2 regions of the Pseudarthrobacter sp. TAF60_1 genome follow, and region 1 is predicted to be linked to the other one. Evidence: predicted binding sites of a transcription regulator. Region 1 holds the regulator's gene; the other holds the start of a gene.
The links. Region 1 encodes HspR, which represses chaperone genes until heat shock. Its sites were predicted from a motif close to AAGTTGAGTCNNNNNGACTCAACTT; they were not measured.
Positions count from the first base shown of each region.

Region 2: the regulator HspR is predicted to act here: its motif matches at 6,876-6,900, upstream of clpB (ATP-dependent chaperone ClpB).

Region 1 is NZ_JBFRDI010000014.1:116,783-127,550, forward strand. Features, by position in the region: gene dnaK (molecular chaperone DnaK) at 1-186, shown strand, start outside; gene AB4Y73_RS15980 (nucleotide exchange factor GrpE) at 189-872, shown strand; gene AB4Y73_RS15985 (DnaJ C-terminal domain-containing protein) at 967-1,938, shown strand; gene AB4Y73_RS15990 (heat shock protein transcriptional repressor HspR) at 1,954-2,379, shown strand; gene AB4Y73_RS15995 (hypothetical protein) at 2,541-2,912, shown strand; gene AB4Y73_RS16000 (FAD-binding monooxygenase) at 3,021-4,913, shown strand; gene betT (choline BCCT transporter BetT) at 5,023-7,287, shown strand; gene AB4Y73_RS16010 (prephenate dehydratase) at 7,318-8,175, opposite strand; gene AB4Y73_RS16015 (aldehyde dehydrogenase family protein) at 8,326-9,738, opposite strand; gene AB4Y73_RS16020 (APC family permease) at 10,134-10,768, shown strand, end outside.
Region 2 is NZ_JBFRDI010000020.1:44,430-55,197, reverse strand. Features, by position in the region: gene AB4Y73_RS19095 (hypothetical protein) at 1-189, shown strand, start outside; gene AB4Y73_RS19090 (NAD(P)/FAD-dependent oxidoreductase) at 217-1,464, opposite strand; gene AB4Y73_RS19085 (Lrp/AsnC family transcriptional regulator) at 1,575-2,096, shown strand; gene AB4Y73_RS19080 (DNA polymerase IV) at 2,133-3,206, opposite strand; gene AB4Y73_RS19075 (SDR family NAD(P)-dependent oxidoreductase) at 3,397-4,116, shown strand; gene clpB (ATP-dependent chaperone ClpB) at 4,187-6,844, opposite strand; gene AB4Y73_RS19065 (hypothetical protein) at 7,029-7,418, shown strand; gene AB4Y73_RS19060 (hypothetical protein) at 7,427-8,113, opposite strand; gene AB4Y73_RS19055 (sulfate/molybdate ABC transporter ATP-binding protein) at 8,236-9,300, opposite strand; gene AB4Y73_RS19050 (ABC transporter permease) at 9,297-10,142, opposite strand; gene modA (molybdate ABC transporter substrate-binding protein) at 10,151-10,768, opposite strand, start outside.

The DNA.
Region 1 (10,768 bases):
TTTGAGAAGCTGCAGGCTTCCCAGACCAAGCTTGGAGAGGCCATCTACTCGCAGGCCGGTTCCCCGGACGGCGCCACGGGCGCTGCCGGTGCTGAAGGCGCCGCTGGTGCAGCAGGCGGCCAGAAGTCGGCCGATGAGGACATCGTCGACGCCGAGATCATCGACGAAGACGAAGCGAAGAAGTAGCCATGCCGCACCACGGTAACGAGGAAGAGCACAACTCATCCGCGAGCCAGGAAGCTGCGGAGCGCCGGGCCAGCAGCCAGCAGGAGCCGGTCATTCGGGACAACCGCAAGGTTGACCCGGTGACCGGGCAGGCCAGGCACCCGGAGGGCGAGCAGCACGCTGAGGCCCACCCGCCGGTGGACTCCGACGGCGACGCCCTCGCCCAGGCCGAGGAAATCCTCAACGGCGTCGAGGTGCCGGCAGAGGAATCTGTGGCCCAGGGTGCAGGGCATGCTGAGGCGGCCGAGCTGAAGAACGACCTCCTCCGCCTCCAGGCTGAGTACGTCAACTACCGCAAGCGCGTTGAACGCGACCGGGCCGTGGCAGGGGAGATGGCCGTCATCGGCGTCCTGAACTCCCTGCTCCCGGTCCTGGACGACATCGACGCCGCACGCCAGCATGGTGACCTCGCGGACGGTCCGTTCGCGGCCATCGCCACCAAGCTGGAGACCGCGCTGAAGACGTACGGCCTGGTCCGCATTGTTGAGACCGGCGTGGAGTTCGACCCGAACATCCACGAAGCCCTGATCCAGCAGCCGGGCGAGGACATCGAGGTTGACACAGTCAGCCAGGTCCTCCGCTCCGGCTACAAATCAGGAGACCGAGTCCTCCGCGCAGCACAGGTCATCGTCGCCGTCCCGGCTTAGCATTACTCCATCGAGATGGCAGTTCGCGGCAGTGATTCGGAAGAACATTGGCGCGAACTGCCATCTCGACACCAAACTTTGAAAGGAAACGCCATTGGCTAGCCAGGATTGGGTGGACAAGGACTTTTACGCGATCCTTGGTGTCGCCAAGGACGCTTCCGACGCCGATATCAAGAAGGCGTACCGGAAACTTGCCCGCCAGCACCACCCGGACACCAACGCGGGAAACGCTGCCTCTGAGAAGAAGTTCAAAGACATCTCTGAGGCGTATTCGGTGCTCTCTGATCCGGACGAGCGCCAGCAGTACGACGCCATCCGGGCCATGGGCGGAGGAGCCAGGTTCGCACCGGGCGGCGCCGCGGGCGGCAACGGCGGGTTCGAGGACATGTTCGGCGGCCTGTTCACCGGCAACGCCGGCCGTCACGCCGGCGGCTTCAGCACTTCCGGGGGCATCCCGCCCGAGTTCGCGGACCTGTTCGGCGGCGGCTTTGGCGGCCAGACCGGCTTCCAGCGGGCACCCCAAAAGGGTGCTGACCGCACCGCGACCACCAGCATTTCCTTCGCCGGCTCGATCCGCGGCACCACCATCGGCCTGCGGGAACCCAGCGGCGAAGTCATTGACGTCCGTGTCCCCGCCGGCATCAAGGACGGCCAGAAAGTGCGCGTCCGCGGGAAGGGCCAGCCGTCACCGGCAGGCAACGGCGACCTGATGGTGTCTGTGTCCGTCCAGCCCCACGCTTTCTACACGCGCGATGGCGACAACCTCCGCGTCCACGTTCCGGTCACCTTCCCGGAAGCTGCTTTGGGCGCGGACATTGAAGTTCCCACCATCGATGGCGAGACGGTAAAGGTCCGCGTTCCGGCCGGCACACCCTCGGGCCGGACGCTCCGGGTGAAGGGCCGAGGCGTGAAAACGTCCAAGGCAACCGGTGATCTTCTGGTGACCATCGACGTGGCGGTTCCCAAGAACCTGAACAAAGAGGCTGAGGCGGCCGTGAAGGCCTTCGCCGAGGCCACCGCCGACGCCGATGTTCGACAGGGCCTGGCCGCCAAGGCCCGGCTGTAAGCAGCGGAGCAGACCGTGAATATCAGTGCTGACCAGCCGATCTTCGTGATCTCGGTGGCGGCTGAACTGGCGGACATGCACCCGCAGACCCTCCGGCAGTACGACCGGCTGGGCATTGTTTCGCCCAGCCGGGCGCCGGGGAAGTCCCGCCGCTACTCGCAGCGTGACGTCAACATGCTGCGTGAGGTTCAGCGGCTCTCCCACGAAGGCGTCTCGCTGGAGGGAATCAAACGTATCCTCGAGCTGGAGAACCAGGTGGCCGCACTCCAGCGCAAGGTCAGCGAACTGACCGAGGAGGTGGCCCGTCGTCGTGATCCCCTGGACTCCAGAATCTTTGCCGCCGGAGCGGCCGGCGATGTAGTGAGCCTGGCCCGCGGCCAGCGTCCCCGCGCCCGCTCGCAGGCCGTGGTGGTCTGGCGGCCCAGGGCTCTGGGCAAGTAAGCGCGTTCGAAACAAGCACCCTGGAATCAAAATACTCGGAAAATTCGAGTACCCACTACTCGTGACCCATCCGCCCCCACTGACTTGAATGGAACCGTTGCTGGTCTCACAGCGAAGGTTCGAGGCTCTGGGGGTTTCACGTGTTTGGTTCTTCAGTCGTCATGTTTGCAGGGTCCAGTGCTGGGCTGATCCTGCTGGCCATCGGGCAGACCATAGTGGTGGTCTGCGCGTGCTTTGACATGGTGCGGGCACTCTCGGTGCCGAGATCGCACCGCCGGTACGTAGCCAGCACCGTCTTCCGGACGCTGGCCATCCCGTCGATCATTGCTACCGGCATGAGCGCACTCATCGCCGCGCTGTCCTGGTCGTGGATGGACGTCTGTATGTCCACGTTCGTGATGGTGGCGATCATCTTCCGCCTTCATCACGACAAGGACGAGGACAGCTGGTGGAAGGGCAAGGGCAAGAAACTCGCCCGCTGGGCCCGCCGCCAGTTCAGTCCCGGGACCAGGGTGGCGCCGGCGATGGGCTAGCCCAGATCTCCTCTTCGAATGCGCAATGGTGCGCCGGGCTGTGGCCCTGAAATCGGGAGCCGTCCGGCGTACTATCGAGTACATTCACACAACGAAGTGAGGTAGCCCGTGCAGTTCCATCACCACGGTTACGTATCAGGGGACCCGCGCATCCAGCCTGCCGCCGGCGTCGGTCTCAATCGCCCGGCAGAACTGCCCGGCGAAGTTGACGTGCTCATCGTTGGCACCGGGCCCGCCGGAATGCTTGCTGCGGCCCAGCTTTCCCAGTTCCCCAGCATCACCACGCGCATTGTGGAACGTCGGGCAGGAAGGCTCGTCATCGGACAGGCCGACGGCATCCAGGCCCGCAGCGTGGAGACCTTCCAGGCCTTTGGCTTCGCCGAACGGATCATCGCCGAGGCCTACCGAATCACGGAGATGGCGTTCTGGAAGCCCGACCCCGCGGACCGCTCCCGGATCGCCAGGGCGGCCCGAGCTGTTGACGATGAGATGGGCATCAGCGAGTTTCCGCACCTGATTGTCAACCAGGCCCGCGTGCTGGACTACTTCGCCGAATACATGGCGGACGCCCCAACCCGGATGAAACCAGACTACGGGTACGAGTTCCGCAGCCTGGAGGTAGGTGAAGGTGACTATCCAGTTACCGTCACTCTGGCCCTTGCGGTGGGTCCGAACGAGGGTGAAGAGCGGGTTGTGCGGGCCAAATATGTGGTCGGCGCGGACGGCGCGCGCAGCAAGGTGCGGGCAGCGATCGGTTGCACCATGGCCGGCGACGAGGCCCATCACGCGTGGGGCGTCATGGATATCCTCGCCGTCACGGACTTCCCCGATATCCGCACGAAATGCGCGATCCAGTCCGGTTCGGGCGGCAGCATCCTGCTGATCCCGCGCGAAGGCGGCCACCTTTTCCGCATGTACGTGGACCTCGGCGAGGTGGACCCCGACAACAAGGGGGCCGTACGCAGCACCACCATTGAGCAGATCATCGCCCACGCGAACGCCATCCTGCACCCGTACTCGCTTGACGTCCGGAACGTCGCCTGGCACAGCGTGTACGAGGTAGCCCACCGCCTTACGGACAGGTTCGACGACGTCCTTCCGGACCAGCGCGGCACGCGCACACCGCGGGTGTTCATCACGGGCGACGCCTGCCACACGCACAGCGCCAAGGCCGGCCAGGGCATGAACGTCTCTTTGCAGGACGGTTTCAACCTCGGCTGGAAGCTCGGGCACGTGCTCGAAGGCCGTAGCCCCGCAAGCCTGCTTGCCACGTATTCCGCCGAACGCCAGGTGGTCGCCAAGAATCTCATCGACTTCGACAAAGTGTGGTCCACCATGATGGCTAAGAAGCCGGAGGAGTTTGAGAGCCCCTCCGAGCTCGAGGACTTCTACGTCAGGACCGCCGAGTTCCCCGCAGGATTCATGACCCAGTACACACCATCCCTCATCACTGCCGAAGCTACACATCAGGACCTGGCCGCGGGCTTCCCGATCGGCAAGCGTTTCAAGTCCGCGCCGGTGGTGCGGGTGTGCGATGCCAACCCCATCCACCTCGGCCACCACGCCACGGCCGATGGCCGCTGGCGCATCTACGTCTTCGCAGACCCGGCCGCCGCAGGCGCCTCGTCACCCACCACGGACCTGGCCGGGTGGCTCGCGAACTCAGCCGAATCACCGCTGGCTGCGACGCCGTCGGAAGCTGATCCGGACGCGTGGTTCGACGTCAAAGTCATCTACCAGCAGGACCATACCCAAGTGGACATAGGCGCCGTCCCGGAGGCGTTCAAGCCGCACGTTGGGCCATTCAAACTCAGGGACTACGAGAAGGTCTACGCCACCGATCCCAAGGCTGACATCTTCGAACTCCGGGGCCTGCACCGTGACGGTGTTGTGGTGGTGGTGCGGCCGGACCAGTATGTCGCCAACGTGCTGCCACTGTCTGCGACGGCGGAACTCGCCGCCTTCTTCGCGCCCCTCCTGGCCGGCCGGAAACCGGCGTAGGAGCCGCCCGGAAGAGGCCTCTGTCCACGCGGAATTGGGTGCTTGAGACCAGCCGGCGGGGTCCTCTGACCGGGTCCCGTTTAGGCAGGGTGTACTAGCATGAGATTCCATGGCTGAACAAGAAGACACGCGGCGCCCGGCAGATGGAACCCCGAAGGCACTCGTTCCACGCAGTCAGCTCGGCGGCACAGACCGCCGCCGTAGCGGCCAGGAATTCGAGAACCGCCCACCGGTTTCCAGCCAGGAGCTAAGCCGCGGCCCCGCAGAACTTATCGAGCAACCCCAGCCCAAAGTCAACTGGCGCGTTTTCGTCATCGCATCGGTCATCATCATCGCCTTCTCCGTGTGGGCGATGCTGGTGCCGGCCAGTGCCCAGTCCACCATGAAGACGGTGGTGGCCTGGATCGCGGAGAACGTGGGCTGGTTTTACGTCCTCACCGTGACTGTGGTGATCGGGTTTGTCCTGTGGGTCGCCTTCTCCAAAGAAGGCTCGGTCCGGCTCGGTCCGGACCACTCGCGGCCCCAGTACAAGCTCTTCACCTGGGTGGCCATGCTGTTTGCCGCCGGCGTGGGTATCGACATGCTTTTCTTCTCGGTTACCGGGCCCATCAGCCAGTACATGTCGCCGCCGGCAGGCCAAGGACAAACTCCGGCCGCTGCCGCAGACGCCGTGGTCTGGACCATGTTCCATTACGGCGTGGCCGGCTGGGCCATGTACGCTCTCCTCGGCATGGCCATGGGGTACTTCGCCTACCGGTGGGGCATGCCGCTGTCCATCCGGGCTGCCCTCTATCCGCTCTTGGGCAAGCGGGTCCGTGGCGGCGTGGGCGATGTGATCGACATCGTCACGCTGGTGGGAACTGTCTTCGGCGTGGCCACGTCCATGGGGATCGGTGTGGTGCTGCTGAATGTGGGCTTCGCGTTAATATTCGGCCTGGAGCAGGGGCTGGCGCTGCAGATCGCCCTGGTGATTGTCGCCGTCGTCCTCACCATTGCCGCCTGCACCTCCGGCGTTGACAAGGGGATCCGCTGGATTTCCGAGCTGAACATCTGGAGTTCGGCGGCCATGCTGCTGTATATCCTGGTGACCGGCCAGACCTCGTTCCTGCTCAACGCCATGGTGGAGAACATCGGCAGGTTCCTCTTCACCCTCCCCGACCGCACACTGCAGACCTTCGCCTACGAGCAGGGCGGCTCGGAATGGATGGCCGGCTGGACCCTGTTCTTCTGGGCTTTCTGGCTCGCCTGGGGACCGTTCGTGGGCCTGTTCCTGGCCCGCATCTCACGCGGCAGGACGCTGCGCGAGTTCGTGATAGCCGCCATCACCGCTCCAGTGCTGTGCGACTTCCTGATCGTGAGCATCTTCGGCAATAGCGCCATGCACGAGGTCCTGAACGGGAATAAGGACTTTGCCCAGCTGGCCATAGACAGCCCGGAACAGGGCTGGTACGCCCTGCTGGAAATGTTCCCCGGGGCCAGTTTCCTGATTGGCCTGGGCACGCTGTCCGGCCTGCTGTTCTACCTGACGAGCGCCAACTCCGGCGCCATGGTGATGTCCAATTTCTCCTCCTCCATCCCTGACCCGTCGCAGGACGGCGCCAAATGGCTCCGCATCTTCTGGGCGGTCCTCACCGCCGTACTGACCATCGCAATGCTGGTTGCCGGAGGCGTGACCACCATGGAGTACGCCACTCTCATCTTTGCGTTGCCGGTGACCATCATCGCCTGGCTGGTGATGGCCTCGTTCTCGAAGGCACTGCGCATGGAACGGGCCGAACGCGAGGGCCAGATCCTGCGCCGGCAGTCGACAGCGGCGCACGGCGGCATGGTGCCGGACCGGACCTGGCGGCAGCGGCTGGCCGGGATGCGCGCCTATCCTTCGAAAAAGCAGGTGGCGCAGTTCATGGAGCGCGTTGTGCAGCCGGCACTGGCAGACGTGCTCCGGGAGTTCACCAAGCAGGGCTACGAAGCAACCCTGGACATCATCCCCAACGAGGAAACCAACATCTCCAGCCACGCGCTGGTTGTCAGCATCCCGAACCACCGCGATTTCCAGTACCAGGTCCAGGCTGTGGAGGCACCGGTCCCCATGTTCGGCGGCCGCATGTCCCGCGAAACCGACGTTTACTACCGCGTGGAAGTGTTCGCGCAGACCGGCTCGGAGGGGTATGACCTCATGGGAGTGACCCACCAGCAGATCATCGACGACGTCCTGGACCGCTACGAGGCCCACCTGGGCTTCCTGACCTACTCCACCCAGCACGATTACGCCTCGGTGCTCACGCCTCCCGTGCCGCCCGCCACCGGCTCCTTTGCCAAGATTGAGCCGGCAGAGGGCGACGCCGCGGCCGGGCAAGCAGCTGCGAAGGAGTGACGGCCGTGGATCTGGGGTGACCCGGTGTGCTCAGCGGCCGGCTGCCCGCTCGGTTCGGTGCCCGGCGGCGGGGTAGACGCCCAGGATGCGGACTTCGGTGGTGAAGAAAGCCAGCTCCTCGAGGGCCAGGCGCAGGCGCCGGTCCTCGGGGTGGCCCTCCACGTCAACCATGAACATGGTGGCGGCAAACTCGTCGCCCACCATATAGCTCTCGAGCCGGGTCATGTTCACGCCGGTCGTTGCGAACCCGCCCAAGGCCTTGTAGAGCGCCGAGGGGACGTTTCGGACCCGGAACACAAAGCTGGTCACTGCCGGCCCGGGCAGCTCCGCCCGGGTGGGTAGTTCCTTTTCGCGGGCCAGGACCACAAAACGGGTGGTGTTGGAAGGGTCATCCTCCACGCGCGACGCCAGCACCTCCAGGCCGTAGATCTCGGCGGCCAGCGGGGGAGCGAGGGACAGTTTGGTGGGGTCGTTCCATTCCCGGACCTCCCGGGCCGAGCCGGCGGTATCGCCGGCGATCACGGGGCGGAGCTTGGCGTCGCGGATCAGGCGGCGGCACTGCCCCAGGGCATGGATATGGCTGTGGACCTCGGTGGCACCCTCGATGGTGCTGCCCGGGATGCCCAGCAGGTCAAAGTGGATGGGCAGGAAGAACTCGCCCACGATCTGCAGGTTCGACTGGGGCAGCAGGATGTGGATGTCAGCCACCCGGCCGGCGATGGAGTTCTCGATCGGAATCATGGCCAGCTCCGCCTGGCCGCTTGATACCAGCTCGAACGCGTCCTCGAAGCTGGCGCACGGAATGCTTTCAAGCTCGGGGAACATGTCCATGCACGCGATGTTGGAGTTGGCGCCGGGCTCACCCTGGTACGCAATTTTCTGGGCCATGCTCGGTATGGTTTCACGACTGGTGCCCACGCACCCAACTGAGGAGCGCTATCTGACGCCCGAGCGTACAAAACGACAGACAGCGCTCCCTGCTTTGGGCAGTGACCTAGCGTTGGCGGGATAGTACCCGTCGGCCGTTTCTGCCTGTGCTCATCCGTTGATGACCTGGGGGACGCCGAGGGCTTTGAGGCCTTCGACGCCGAATTCCAGGCCGTAGCCGGACTGCTTGGCGCCGCCGAAGGGAACGCGTGGGTCCACGGCGCCGTGCTTGTTGATCCAGACGGTGCCTGCGTCGAGGCGGGCGGCGACTTTGCGTGCTTCGGTGAGGTTGGGGGACCAGACAGAGGCGCCGAGGCCGACGTCGAGTGCGTTCGCCATGGCGACCGCCTCGTCAACGGTGGTGTAGCGGATGATGGGCAGTGCAGGGCCGAACTGTTCTTCGGCGACGAGCGGGTTGTTGTTGTCGATGTCGGCTACGAGGGTGGTGGGGTAGAAATGGCCGGGCCGGGTGGTGTCGGGGTTGCCGCCGATCAGGATCTTGGCCCCGGAGTCGCGGGCTGCTTCGACGAGCCCGGCCACGATGTCGTACTGGGCTTGGTTTTGGAGCGGGCCGAGGACGTTGTCCTCGTCGAGGCCGTTGCCCATTGGCGTCGCGGCGGCCACGGCGGTGAGTTCGCTGCATACGGCGTCGTAGATGTCGGTGTGGACGTAGAGGCGTTTGAGCGCGGCGCAGGTCTGGCCGGTGTTGATGAAGGCGCCCCAGAACAGGTCCTGGGCGATGGTTTTGGGGTCGGCGTCGTGCAGGACGATGCCGGCGTCGTTGCCGCCGAGTTCCAGGGTGAGCCGCTTGACGGTGTCTGCGGAGGATTTGATGATGGCTTTGCCAGTGGCGGTTGAGCCGGTGAACATGATTTTCCCGATCGCGGGGTGTCCGGCGAGGGCTTCGCCGACGTCGCGGCCGCCGGAGACCGCCGTGAGGAGGCCCTCGGGGAGCTCTTCGTTGAGGACCTTAACCAGGGCAAGTACGGACAGCGGGGTGTATTCGGAGGGTTTGACCACCACGGCGTTGCCCATGCGCAGGGCTGGGGCGAGTTGCCAGACGGTGATCATCATGGGCCAGTTCCAAGGGCCGATGGCGCCAACGACGCCGATGGGTTTGTAGTGCAGTTCGGCGTAGGTTTCGCCGTCATCCACCACTGTCTCCGGTGTCAGGGGTGTGGTGGCGGCGGCGCGGAGCCAGGCGGCGCAGGCGCCGACTTCGAAGCGGGCGTTCGGGCCGTTGAGCGGTTTGCCCTGCTCGCGGGAGAGCAGGCGGGCGAGTTCCTCCGCGGAGCGTTCGACGGCGTCGGCTGCTTTGAGCAGCGCGGCGCTCCGGGGGTCGTGGCCCAGTGCTGCCCAACCGGGCTGGGCTGCCTGAGCGGCGGTGATGGCCCGCTCCAGGTCCTCCAGGGTGTGGACGGGAGCTTCGCCGACGGCGGTGCCGGTGGCGGGGTCAATCATGGTCCGGCTGTCCTGGCCCGGGGCTGCGGTGATCGAGGCCAGCAGGGCGTCGTAAGTTTCCATGGCTTACTCCACTTCGAGTAGTTCGTGCTCACGGGCCGGCGCGGCCTGGGGCTATGCTTCGAGTCTGCCCGCCGCAGGGTGAAGAGGTCTTGTGTATCCGCGAACGGCCCTTGACCCGGCGCGAACGGTTGCGGCGGGTGGACGGGTGACTTCATGGACTTCCATGGACGCCGCACACTAGGCTGCTGCGGTACTGGCCTACCGTCGTCGTTCCCTGAACGTCACTGCCGGTTAAGTGTCACTGCCTCTTAAGTGTCACTGCGCTGATGCACAACAACTGATCACTGCAGGACAAGGCAGGGCGGGCCGCCGCTGCCATGCTGGATTTCACAGTGCCAGTCCCTTTTGCGCGGCACCCCTTCCCCCCAGAGCTCATGACCGTTAAGAAGGATCCAATGAGTATTTCGAATTCCGAGCCCCGGACCACCGAGGCCGCTCCCCGCACGGAGCACTCCACCGCCCTCCGCGCCGGGAGTATCGGCGTAATGGGCATCCTTTTCTTTGTCCTGTCCGCCCAGGCCCCCCTGACGGGAATCGTCGGAGCATCCCCGCTCGCGGCAGCGCTCGGCAACGGTGCCGGCGCCCCGGGGGCCTATCTGGTGGTGGGCATCGTGATCGTCATCTTCGCCGTCGGGTTTGTGGCAATGAGCCGCAAAATCCAGGCGAACGGCGCCTTTTACGCCTACGTCACTGCTGCCTTCGGGCGCAAGGTCGGCGCCGGCGCGGCATGGCTGGCCCTCTTGGCCTACAGCACCGTGCAGGCGGCCATGTACGGGCTCTACGGCGCAGCGTTTTCGGGCCTTCTGGCCTCCGCGGGGCTGATGGTGCCGTGGTGGCTGCTCGCCCTGGTCACCATGGCCGGAGTCCAGGTTCTGGGTTCCCTCAACATCGAACTCGGCGCCAAAGTATTGGCTCTACTCGTGGGGCTGGAGGTCGCAGTCCTCCTGATGTTCGGCTTCACTGTCCTGTTCCGCGGCGGCGGCCCCGAAGGGCTCAGCATTGCGGCGTCGTTTTCGCCGGAAGCCATCGC
Region 2 (10,768 bases), on a different contig from region 1:
GTCACCGGCATCCGCGTCCAGGATCCGCTCTACCCGTACGGCAGCGCGCAGTGGGGACCGTCGCCCGCCCCGAACAGCCTGCTCAGCCCGGACGAACTGGCTACGCAGTTCGTGGTCCGTGAGCCGCGGCGCTGGAGCAGCGATCTGCCAACCGGCTACCTGCTGGTGCTGCCGACCGCCCCGGCCTGAGCAGGCCGGGGCGCTGCCGGCTGCCAGTCACCGGAGCGGGTCGAAGGGGCGTATCTCGTTCGGAATGTGCCCGGTGGCGATTTGCTCGGCCAGCAACTTGCCGGTGGCCGGCCCCAGCACAATACCCCACATTCCGTGCCCGCCGGCAACGTAAACCCCGGGAGAACGGGTTGCGCCGACCACTGGCAGCCCGTCGGGTGTGACCGGACGGGACCCCACCCAAATGTCCTCAAGGTTCTCCAGGTCCATGTGGGTGAACAGCGGCCGGACGGAGGCGAGGATGGCGTCGATGCGTCCCGTCTGCAACGGCTCGTCCGGCCCGCGGAACTCCATGGTGCCGGCAATCCGAAGCCGGCCCTGGTAAGGCGTGCAGGCCACGCGGCGGGCCGGGAAGTAGATGGGAAACTCGGCGGGTTCGTCCGTGGCGACACTGAAGGAATAGCCACGGCCGGCCTGGACCCGGGTCTTCACGCCGAGCGGCTTGGCCAGCGCCGGCAGCCAGGCTCCGGTGGCCAGCACCACGACGTCGGCGTTGACCGGTTCCTGCCCGTGGCTGTCCACGGATATACCCTCCGGGCCGTGGCGCAGGGAACGCACCTCCCTGCCGTTCAGAATTCTTCCGCCGCGGGCCTGTACGGCATCGGCCAGCGCCTGAACAAACGGCCCGGGTTCGATGAAGCGCTGTTCCTCCAGCTCATACACGGTTGAGACACCGGCGGAGAGCTGCGGCACCTTGAGCTGCGGATTGTCGAGGCGCGTGAGCGGCACCTTCTGCCCGGCCTTCTCCACCTGCTGGATCTCGTGGATGAACGGCCTGCTTTCCTTTTCCTGCTCGAATCCGATAACGAAGGGCCCCTTCCGCGTCCACGCGTCCACGCCGCCGGAAGTCAGCTCGTCGAAGGCGTCCAGGGCCATCCGGTCAATCGGCGTCAGCGCAGCCATGGCCTTGCCCCAGGCCTTGGCAGTGGCGTGCAGGCCGAAGCGCGCCAGGAACGCCCACAGCTTGGGATCCAATCGGGCGGGGATATGCAGCGGCGCAGCAGCATCGAGCAGCGCCTTCGGGGCGTAGGACCACAAGGTCGGATCAGCCAGCGGCATGGCCATGCCTGGCGTGAGCCAGCCGGCGTTGCCCCACGAGGCGCCGGCGGCGACACCCGAGCGCTCGAGAACTGTCACCTCGATGCCGCGTTCCTGCAGATGCCAGGCCGTAGCAAGGCCCACCATTCCAGCACCGACAACGACGGCGGTGCTGGGCGACTGTGCACGTGAGTACATTTCCACTCTCCTTCAACCATGACGCATGCCATATTGCATTGGCCCCAGTCTGAACAATGTAAAAACGGACCTCAATTGATTCGGCAATCATTCTGGGCAAAGCTTTAATTATGTCAATTCATTCAGAAAGAGGCGGAACTTTTTCGCAGGAACCGAACAACAGTCGGCACCCGATTCTGGACGAAACGGACCGCCTCATCATTCAGTTGCTGCAGGCCGACGCGCGGATGCCAAACAATGCCATCGCCGCCGCTGCCGGCGTCGCCCCCTCCACCTGCCACGGCCGGATCCGCTCCCTTCAGGACCGGGGCATCATCCGCGGCTTCCACGCGGATGTAGATCCGGCGGCAGTGGGGCGCGGACTGCAGGCCCTGATCGCCATCCGGCTGCATGCCCATGCACGTGCCAACCTGACCGAGTTCGAAAAATATCTCGCCGGGCTGCCCGCCGTCGAAAGCATCTTCTTCGTCACCGGGGACCGGGACTTTCTCATTCACGTCGCCGTGGCTGATTCCGGGGCACTCCGTGAGCTGGTGGCCGCCAACCTCAGCCTCAGGCCAGAAGTGGCCGGGACCAACACCACCGTGATCTTTGAATACATACGGCCAACAGAGAGCTCGCCCGCCGCCTGATTCCATGTTCGGCGTCGCTTCAGGCGGGGGACGCCGTTACCAACCGCCGCGCGTGGGCGTGTGTCCCTTGCGGGCGTCGTCGGGCATTGCCATTTCGGCCCGCAGGCCCAGGAGCCGGATGGGTCGGTCCGGTTCGATTCCGGCCGCAAGATCCAGGGCGCGTGCAAGGATTTCGTTCCGATCGAAGGTCTCGGGGATCTTCTTCGCGTGGGTTGTGGTGAAGAACGGCGCGTACCGCACCTTGAGGGTCAGCCCCACCACGGGCCGGCCTTCGGCCACAACATCCTCCAAGACACGCGCAGTCAGTTCCCTGACGGCGTCGTCCACCTGGCCGGGCGTGGTCAGGTCCTGCTGGAAGGTGGTCTCCCGGCTGTGCCCGCGGGCCACCCACGGGGTGTCGTCCACAACACTGGCGCCGTCCCCGCGTCCGAGCTCCGCATACCAGGGACCCATCCTGGGGCCGAACTCCGGGACCAGGCCCTGGGGGTCGGACGCGGCGAGCTCGGCGACCGTGTTGATGCCGAGCTTGGCCAGCCGGGCAGACACTTTGGCCCCGACGCCCCAGAGGTCCCGGGTGGGCCGGAGGCCCATGACCTCGAGCCAGTTCCCGGCGGTCAGTCGGAAGACGCCGGCCGGTTTGCCGAAACCGGTGGCCACCTTGGCGCGGACCAGGGTGTCGCCGATACCCACGCTGCAATGCAGCTGCGTTTGTGCCAGGACGGCGGCCTGCACCTGCCGGGCGTAGGCTTCGGGATCCTCTGCCTCGGTGCCGATAAAGGCTTCATCCCAACCAAGCACCTGCACGGTGGCACCGGGCTGTGCTCGCAGGGTAGCCATGACGGTCTCAGATGCCGCAAGGTAGGCCTCGTGATCGACGGGCAGGATCACGGCGTCGGGCACTTTTCTGGCCGCAATGCGGAGAGGCATTCCGGAACCCACGCCGAACGCCCTGGCTTCGTAGGAGGCGGTGGACACCACAGCCCGTTCAGTGGGGTCGCCCCGACCTCCGACAATGATTGGCTTGCCCGCAAGCTCTGGGCGCCGGAGCACTTCGACCGCCGCGATGAACTGGTCGAGATCGACGTGCAGCACCCACCGGATTCCGCTCACGCCACCAGTCTGCCCTATACGTTGCCGGCAAGCATCGGCTGCCTCCACGGCAGCGCAAGATGTGAGACGCCACACATTCGTTGACTTTTAAAGTATTAGTGAGAAGATAGATGCATACGCATATACACGCGTACCGCGGGAAACCGGCACAACCGTGACCGCGAAAATCGCTTAGAGATTGGACTGACTCATGCAACTCGAGAACAAGGTCGCATTCATCACCGGCGGCGGATCGGGGCTCGGTCTCGCGACCGCAAAGAACTTCATTGCCGAAGGTGCGAAGGTCATGATCTTCGACTTCAACCCCAAGTCCCAGGAAGTCGCCGATGAGATCGGTGCGAAGTTCGTCCAGGGCGACGTCTCGAAGGCAGAGAGCGTCGAGTCCGCCGTCGCTAAGACGGTTGAGGAATTCGGAAGCCTTGACATTGCTGTCGCCTCCGCTGGTGTCGGCGGCGAGGGCGACGTTGTCACCTCGACGGTCGAAAACTGGGAGCGCACCAACGGCATCGACTACTCCGGCGTCTTCTACACCAACAAGTACGTCATCGAGCAGCTCCTCAAACAGGGCAACGGCGGCGTGGTTATCAACCTCGCGTCAATGTTCGGCCTCGTGGCCGTCTCGAACAACATTGCTTACTCGGCTTCCAAGGGCGGCGTCGTGAACATGACCCGCGCCGCCGGGACGATGTACGCAAAGGAGGGCATCCGCGTGAACGCTGTGGCCCCGGGCGTCATTCGCACCCCGCTCATCGACGAGCCCACCCTCGAACAGTATGCAAAACTGCACCCGGCCGGACGCGTCGGCGAGGCCCAGGAAGTTGCCGACCTCATCACCTTCCTGGCGAGCGACAAGGCGAAGTTCATCACAGGAGCCACCATCCCGATCGACGGCGGCTACACGGCCGTCTAGCTGAACACTGCAGCACACGAAAGCGCCCCCTCCACCGGAGGGGGCGCTTTCCGCTTTCCGGGCTGGGCGGCTACGCCTTGCGCCGCACCACCAGGCCGGTGCCGGCGGGAGCACCGCCGTCGGGCCCTGCCACCGCTTCCAGGCCCTCGATGGTGAGTTCATCGAGATCGGCCGCCGTATCCACGAGCACGGTATCGCCGTCCGCGATGTCACCGGACAGGATGGCCTTCGCCAGGCGATCGCCGATCTCCCGCTGCACGAGCCGGCGAAGCGGCCTGGCACCGTACGCGGGATCAAACCCGGACATGGCCAGCCAGGCGCGGGCGCCCTCGGACACTTCCAGCGTGAGCCGGCGGTCCTGCAGCCGCTTGCCGAGCTCGGCCACCTGCAGTTCCACGATGTGGGACAGCTCGTCCACGGTCAGGGCATCAAACAGGACCACTTCGTCCAACCGGTTCAGGAATTCCGGCTTGAAGGAGGCATTGACCGTGGCCATGACGGCGTTCCGCTTGGCCTGCGCATCCAGGGTCTGGTCCACCAGGAACTGGCTGCCGAGGTTGGAGGTCAGGACCAAGATGACGTTGCGGAAGTCCACGGTGCGGCCCTGGCCATCGGTGAGGCGACCGTCGTCGAGTACTTGCAGGAGGATGTCGAAGACCTCAGGATGCGCCTTCTCCACCTCGTCCAGCAGGATGACTGAATACGGCCGACGGCGGACCGCCTCGGTCAGCTGGCCGCCCTCCTCGTAGCCGACATAGCCCGGAGGGGCGCCGACGAGCCGGGCCACCGAATGCTTCTCGCCGTACTCGGACATGTCGATCCGCACCATGGCGCGTTCGTCATCGAACAGGAAGTCCGCGAGCGCCTTGGCGAGCTCCGTTTTGCCCACACCGGTTGGACCCAGGAACAGGAATGAGCCCGTGGGCCGGTTGGGATCGCTGATGCCGGCACGGGCGCGGCGGACGGCGTCGGACACGGCGGTAACGGCCTTTGACTGGCCGATCAGACGCTTGCCCAGCTCCTCCTCCATGTGCAGCAGCTTCTGGCTTTCCCCCTGCAGCATCCGCCCGGCGGGAATGCCGGTCCACGCGGAAATGACCTCCGCGATGTCGTCGGCGGTGACCTCCTCAGCAACCATTTGGGCGGGCTTATCCGTGACAGCCGCTTCGGCCGCGGCGGCGGCGCTCAGTTCGCGCTCGACGGCGGGGATCTCGCCGTAAAGGATCCGCGACGCCGTCTCCAGGTCACCTTCGCGCGCTGCCTTGTCGTAGGTGGAGCGCAGTTCGTCCAGCTTCGCCTTCAGGTCGCCGACGCGGTTCAGGCCTGCCTTCTCGGCTTCCCAGCGGGCGTTGAGCGCGTCCAGCTCTTCGGTCTTGTCCGCCTTGTCCGCGCGGAGGGCGGCCAACCGCTCCACGGAGGCAGCGTCCTTCTCGTTCTCGAGGGCAAGCTCCTCCATGGTGAGCCGGTCCACGGCACGGCGCAGCTGGTCGATCTCTTCAGGCGCGGAGTCGATCTCCATCCGCAGCCGGGAGGCGGCCTCGTCCACCAGGTCGATGGCCTTGTCCGGCAGCTGGCGGCCCGAAATGTAGCGGTTGGACAGCGTAGCGGCAGCCACCAGCGCGGCGTCCGCGATGGTCACCTTGTGGTGCGCCTCGTAGCGTTCCTTAAGGCCGCGGAGGATGCCGATGGTGTCCTCCACGCTCGGCTCCCCGACGTACACCTGCTGGAACCGGCGCTCCAGTGCCGGGTCCTTTTCGATGTTCTCGCGGTACTCATCCAGCGTTGTAGCGCCGATCAACCGCAGCTCGCCACGGGCCAGCATGGGCTTGAGCATGTTGCCGGCATCCATGGACGACTCTCCTGTGGCGCCCGCGCCCACCACCGTGTGTATCTCGTCAATGAAGGTGACGATCTGCCCTTCGGAGTTTTTGATTTCCTCCAGGACGGCCTTGAGCCGCTCCTCGAACTCGCCGCGGTACTTCGCGCCCGCCACCATGGAGGCGAGATCCAGGGCGATCAGGGTCTTGCCGCGGAGGCTTTCCGGCACGTCATTGGCCACGATGCGCTGGGCGAGGCCTTCGACGACGGCGGTCTTGCCCACGCCGGGCTCGCCAATGATGACCGGGTTGTTCTTGGTGCGGCGGCTCAGCACCTGGATGATGCGGCGGATCTCGGTGTCGCGGCCGATCACCGGGTCCAGCTTGCCCGAGCGCGCCATCGCGGTGAGGTCAGTGCCGAACTTCTCCAGGGACTGGAACGTGTTCTCGGGGTCCGGGCTGGTGACTTTACGGTCACCGCGGACACCCGGCAGGGCGGCCAGCAGCGCCTCATGGGAGGCACCGGCGTCGCGCATTAACCGCCCGACGGCGTCGCTTCCGGCAGAGAGGCCCAGCAGCAGCATTTCGGTGGACACAAAGGTGTCACCGAGGCGGTCGGCTTCGTTTTTGGCGTTTTGGATGGCCTGCAGCGCGGGCCGGGAGAGCTGGGCCTGCTGCGCGGAGCCGCCCGAGGTGGCAGGCAGGGCCTTAATGGCACTGCTCGCCTGGACACTGACGGCGTCCGGGTCAGCGCCCGTGGCGCGGAGGAGTGCAACGGCGACCCCCTCCCGCTGATCCATCAGGGCTTTGAGCAGATGTGCCGGTTCCACTTGGGGGTTGCCGATGGTGGAGGCATTCATGGCTGCTGCCGAAAGAGCCTCCTGGCTCTTGGTGGTGGGTTTGAAGTCCAAAGAGAGCTCCTTTCAAATGAGCATTTTCGCTAAGTTGAGTCTACTACGCTCAACTTTGATCTGAGCAACACCGAGAGGGTTTCTGCCCACGGCGAACCGGACATTTCCTGGCATTGCCTTGCAGCCTGAGAAGTAGTGTCCTTGCACTGTATCGCCGCCCCTTGGATCAACCTAGGATCGATGTGTGACCGGGGACCATAGCTCCACCGGCACACTCCAGCGGAGGTTTGCCATGAAGAAGTTTGCTGTTCTTTACATCGCACCCCAGTCAGCCCAGGCCCAGATGGAGCAAAGTTCGCCGGAGGCCGCGCAGGAAGGCATGAAGGCGTGGATGGAGTGGGCAGACCGTGCCGGAAGCGGCATTGTGGACATGGGCAGCCCCCTGGGAGAAGGCCGGGAAATTACGGCGACGGGCGCTTCAGAAGTCAGCAGCAGCAGCCATGTTGGCGGGTACGGCATCCTGCAGGCCGAGGACCTCGCCGGCGCCGAGTCGCTGCTCGAGGGGCACCCGCACCTCATGATGCCCGGCGCCAGCATCCAGGTCTACGAGTTCCTGGACATGCCAGGGATGTAACTGGGCACCTAGCCGGCGGCGGGTTTGGTCTCGATGTAGTTGATCACCAGGAACTCGCCTGCCGGGACCAGTTCCACATACCAGCGGGTTGGTTTGTCCAGGTCCTCCCAGTTGCCCTGCCCGGCCACCACGGGGCGGTAGACGGCGTCGAACTTCAGGAACGTTCCGCTGTCCGTGGCGCTTGAATCGATCTCCCGCAGCAGGTCAAATTTCCCGCGCCCGCCCGTGCCCGGCTCCCCAAGGCGGACCGCCGCCAGGTTCCGCTGGTTCATCGCTTTCACCGAGGCAAAGTATTCCTGCCACGCGACGTCGCCGTGGGTGGTGAACAGGGTGCTCGAGTAGGCCTCCGCATTCCGGGCCGCGAGCCGCTCAACACAATTTTCCGGGACCGCATTGCCGGGGCTCCAGGCGGTGACCAACTCGGAACCGGCGTTGAGCCAGCCGCTGTAGGCGTTCAGGACGCTGCCGATCGTCTCGCGCGGGGTGCCGATGGGGATCCGGACCGGTGTCAGGTCGTTCTGTCCGACGAAGGGGCATTCCGGCGGCAGCGCCGACACGGGCGTGGCCGGTGCGATGTCCGGCAGCGGCGCGGGCGACGGAAACAGACTGCAGCCCGTAAGGCCGGTCAGCAGCGCCAGGGCGGCAGCCGCCGTCGTCATTTTTCGGCCGCGCGCACGCCCGACTGGAACGTTCATGATTCTCCCCCAATACCGCCGCCCCGTCCGGACGACGCTGACCAGCCTACCCGCCCGTACACTGCCCGACGTGAGAGAGCGTTGGCCCAAAAGGCACATTAAGTGAGAGAGCGTTGGGGGGGTCAGCTCGCGTAGATGGACACGGCGCCGGCCTTGATCACGAAATACACCTGCATGCCCGGGGCGAGCCCCAGATCGGCGGCGGCGGCCGGGGTGATGTCGGCGCTCAGCCGCCCGTTTTCGCCGGCGCGGACGCGGACCTGGTCGCCGTGCGGCTCCAGGTCAGTGATGGCCACCGGAAAGGCATTGCGCGGGCTGCCGTGCGCCTCGGACAGGAAAACGGAAACGGCCGACGGCGGGAAGACGGCCACGCCGGGCTGCCCGGCCGGCAGCGGGCCGGGGACGTCGTGGTGCTGTCCGTAGAGTCTAAGCCCGCCGGATTGAAGGCCGTGTTCGGTGACGGTCCCGGCCACAAAGTTGAGCCCGGCGAGGCCTGCGGCAAAGCGGCTGCGCGGCCTTTGCAGGACCTCGCGGGTGGGGCCTTCCTCGCTGATCCGGCCGTTTTCCAGGATCACGACGCGGTCCGCCAGCATGAGGGCATCGAGGACGTCGTGCGTGATGATGATGGCGCGGCGCCCCGCCAGGACGCGCCTGAGGAGGCGCCGGAGCAGCGGCGCGGCATGGATATCCAGTGCGGCCATCGGCTCATCCAACAGGAGCAACCCGGGATCGGCGGCGAGCGCCCGGGCCACGGCCACCCGCTGCGCCTGCCCGCCGGACAGCTCGGCCGGGCGGCGGGTTTGGAGCTCAGTTGCCTCCACCTCGGCCAGCCAATGCTCGGCGGACCTCCTGGCGGCTTCCTTCGAGACGCCTGCGCTGCGCGGACCAAATGCTACGTTGTCCAATACGTTCAGGTGCGGGAACAGCAACGGTTCCTGGGCCAGGAGGGCGGTGCCGCGATGATGCGGCGCAGTCCATGTTGTGCGTCCGGCGGTGAGGTCGAACAAGGTCCTGCCGTCCAGTTCCGCCCTGCCCGAATCCGGGTGCAGCAGGCCCGCGATGACGTTCAGCAGGGTGGATTTGCCTGCTCCGTTGGCCCCCATGACGGCTACCGTCTCGGCAGGCCCGACGCTCAGGGCAACGTCGAATCCGCGCTGCTCCACCGCTGCCTGAACCAGAAACGTCACCGGACTTCACCGCCTGCGGCGGGCGCCGTCGTCGTACCCTCCGGCTTACTCACCCGCGGGCTGCGGTACGCGAGCGCCACCACGGCAATGGCGACGGACACCAGGACCAGGGAAAGCGCGACGGCGGCATCGGCGTCCGTCTCGCGCTGCAGGTAGATTTCCAGCGGCAGCGTCCGGGTCACCCCCTGCAGGCTCCCCGCGAATGTGAGGGTGGCGCCAAATTCGCCGAGGCTGCGCGCGAAGGAGAGAACCGCGCCGGACGCGAGGCCCGGCAGCACCAGCGGGAGCGTGACCCGGCGCAGCACGGTGCTGGGGCTGGCGCCGAGGGTGGCTGCCACGGCTTCGTACTTGGGCCCGGCGATGCGCAGGGCGCCCTCAAGGCTGACCACCAGGAACGGCAGGGCCACGAACGTCTGGGCCAGCACCACGGCGGTGGTGGAGAACGCGATCTGCAGCCCCGCCACCTCCAGCGTTCTGCCCAGCAGTCCCTGCCGGCCGAACGTGTACAGCAGCGCAATGCCGCCCACCACCGGCGGCAGCACCAACGGCAGCAGGACCAGCGAGCGCAGCACCCGCTGACCGGCAAAACTGCCGCGGGCCAGCACCAGGGCGAGCGGCACGCCCAAAATGATGCACAGGACCGTGCTCGCTGCCGAGGTGCGCAGGCTCAGACCCAGCGCAGTCAGCGAGGATTCGGACGTGACCAGGGGGATGAAGTTGGCCCAGTTGACCTTGGCCACCATGGCTGCCAGCGGAAGCACCACTAGGAGCCCCCCGGCAGCCGCGACGGCGTAGATCCAGGCGGGAATGCCCGTGTATGTGGCGGCTTGGCGGGCGGTCACGAGTTCACCTAGGGTTTGCCGAAGCCGGCGGCGGCCAGCGCAGCCTGGCCTTCAGGGCCCAGGACGAACTGTACAAACGCGTCCGCCGCGGGTTTGTTCCGGGCACCCTTCACCGCGGCAAGGGGATAAGTGTTGATGGCCTTGGCTGCCTCGGGGAACCTGACCTCTTCCACCTTTGAACCCGCGCTTCTGGCGTCGGTGACGTAGACCAGCCCCGCGTCGGCCTCCCCCGACGTGACCTTGCCCAGGACGTCGGTGACCGAGGATTCCTCGCTGACCGGGGTGAGGGTGGTGCCGGTTTCCTGCTCGATGGCTTTGGTGGCGGCGCCGCAGGGCACCTGGCCGGCGCAGGCCACCACCTTGACGCCGGACCGGGCGAGGTCACCGAAGCCGGTGATGCGGGCCGGGTTCCCGGGCGGGACCACGATGGTCAGCGTGTTCGTGGCGAAGTTGCCGGGTTGCCCGGCCACCAGGTCCTGGGCCTTGAGTTTATCCATGTTCCGCGTGTCTGCGGAGGCGAAGACGTCGGCCGGGGCGCCCTGGGTGATCTGGGTGACCAGGTCCGCCGAACCGGCGAAGCTGAGGGCGACACCTGTCCCCGGGTTGGCCGCCTCGAACTTTCCCGC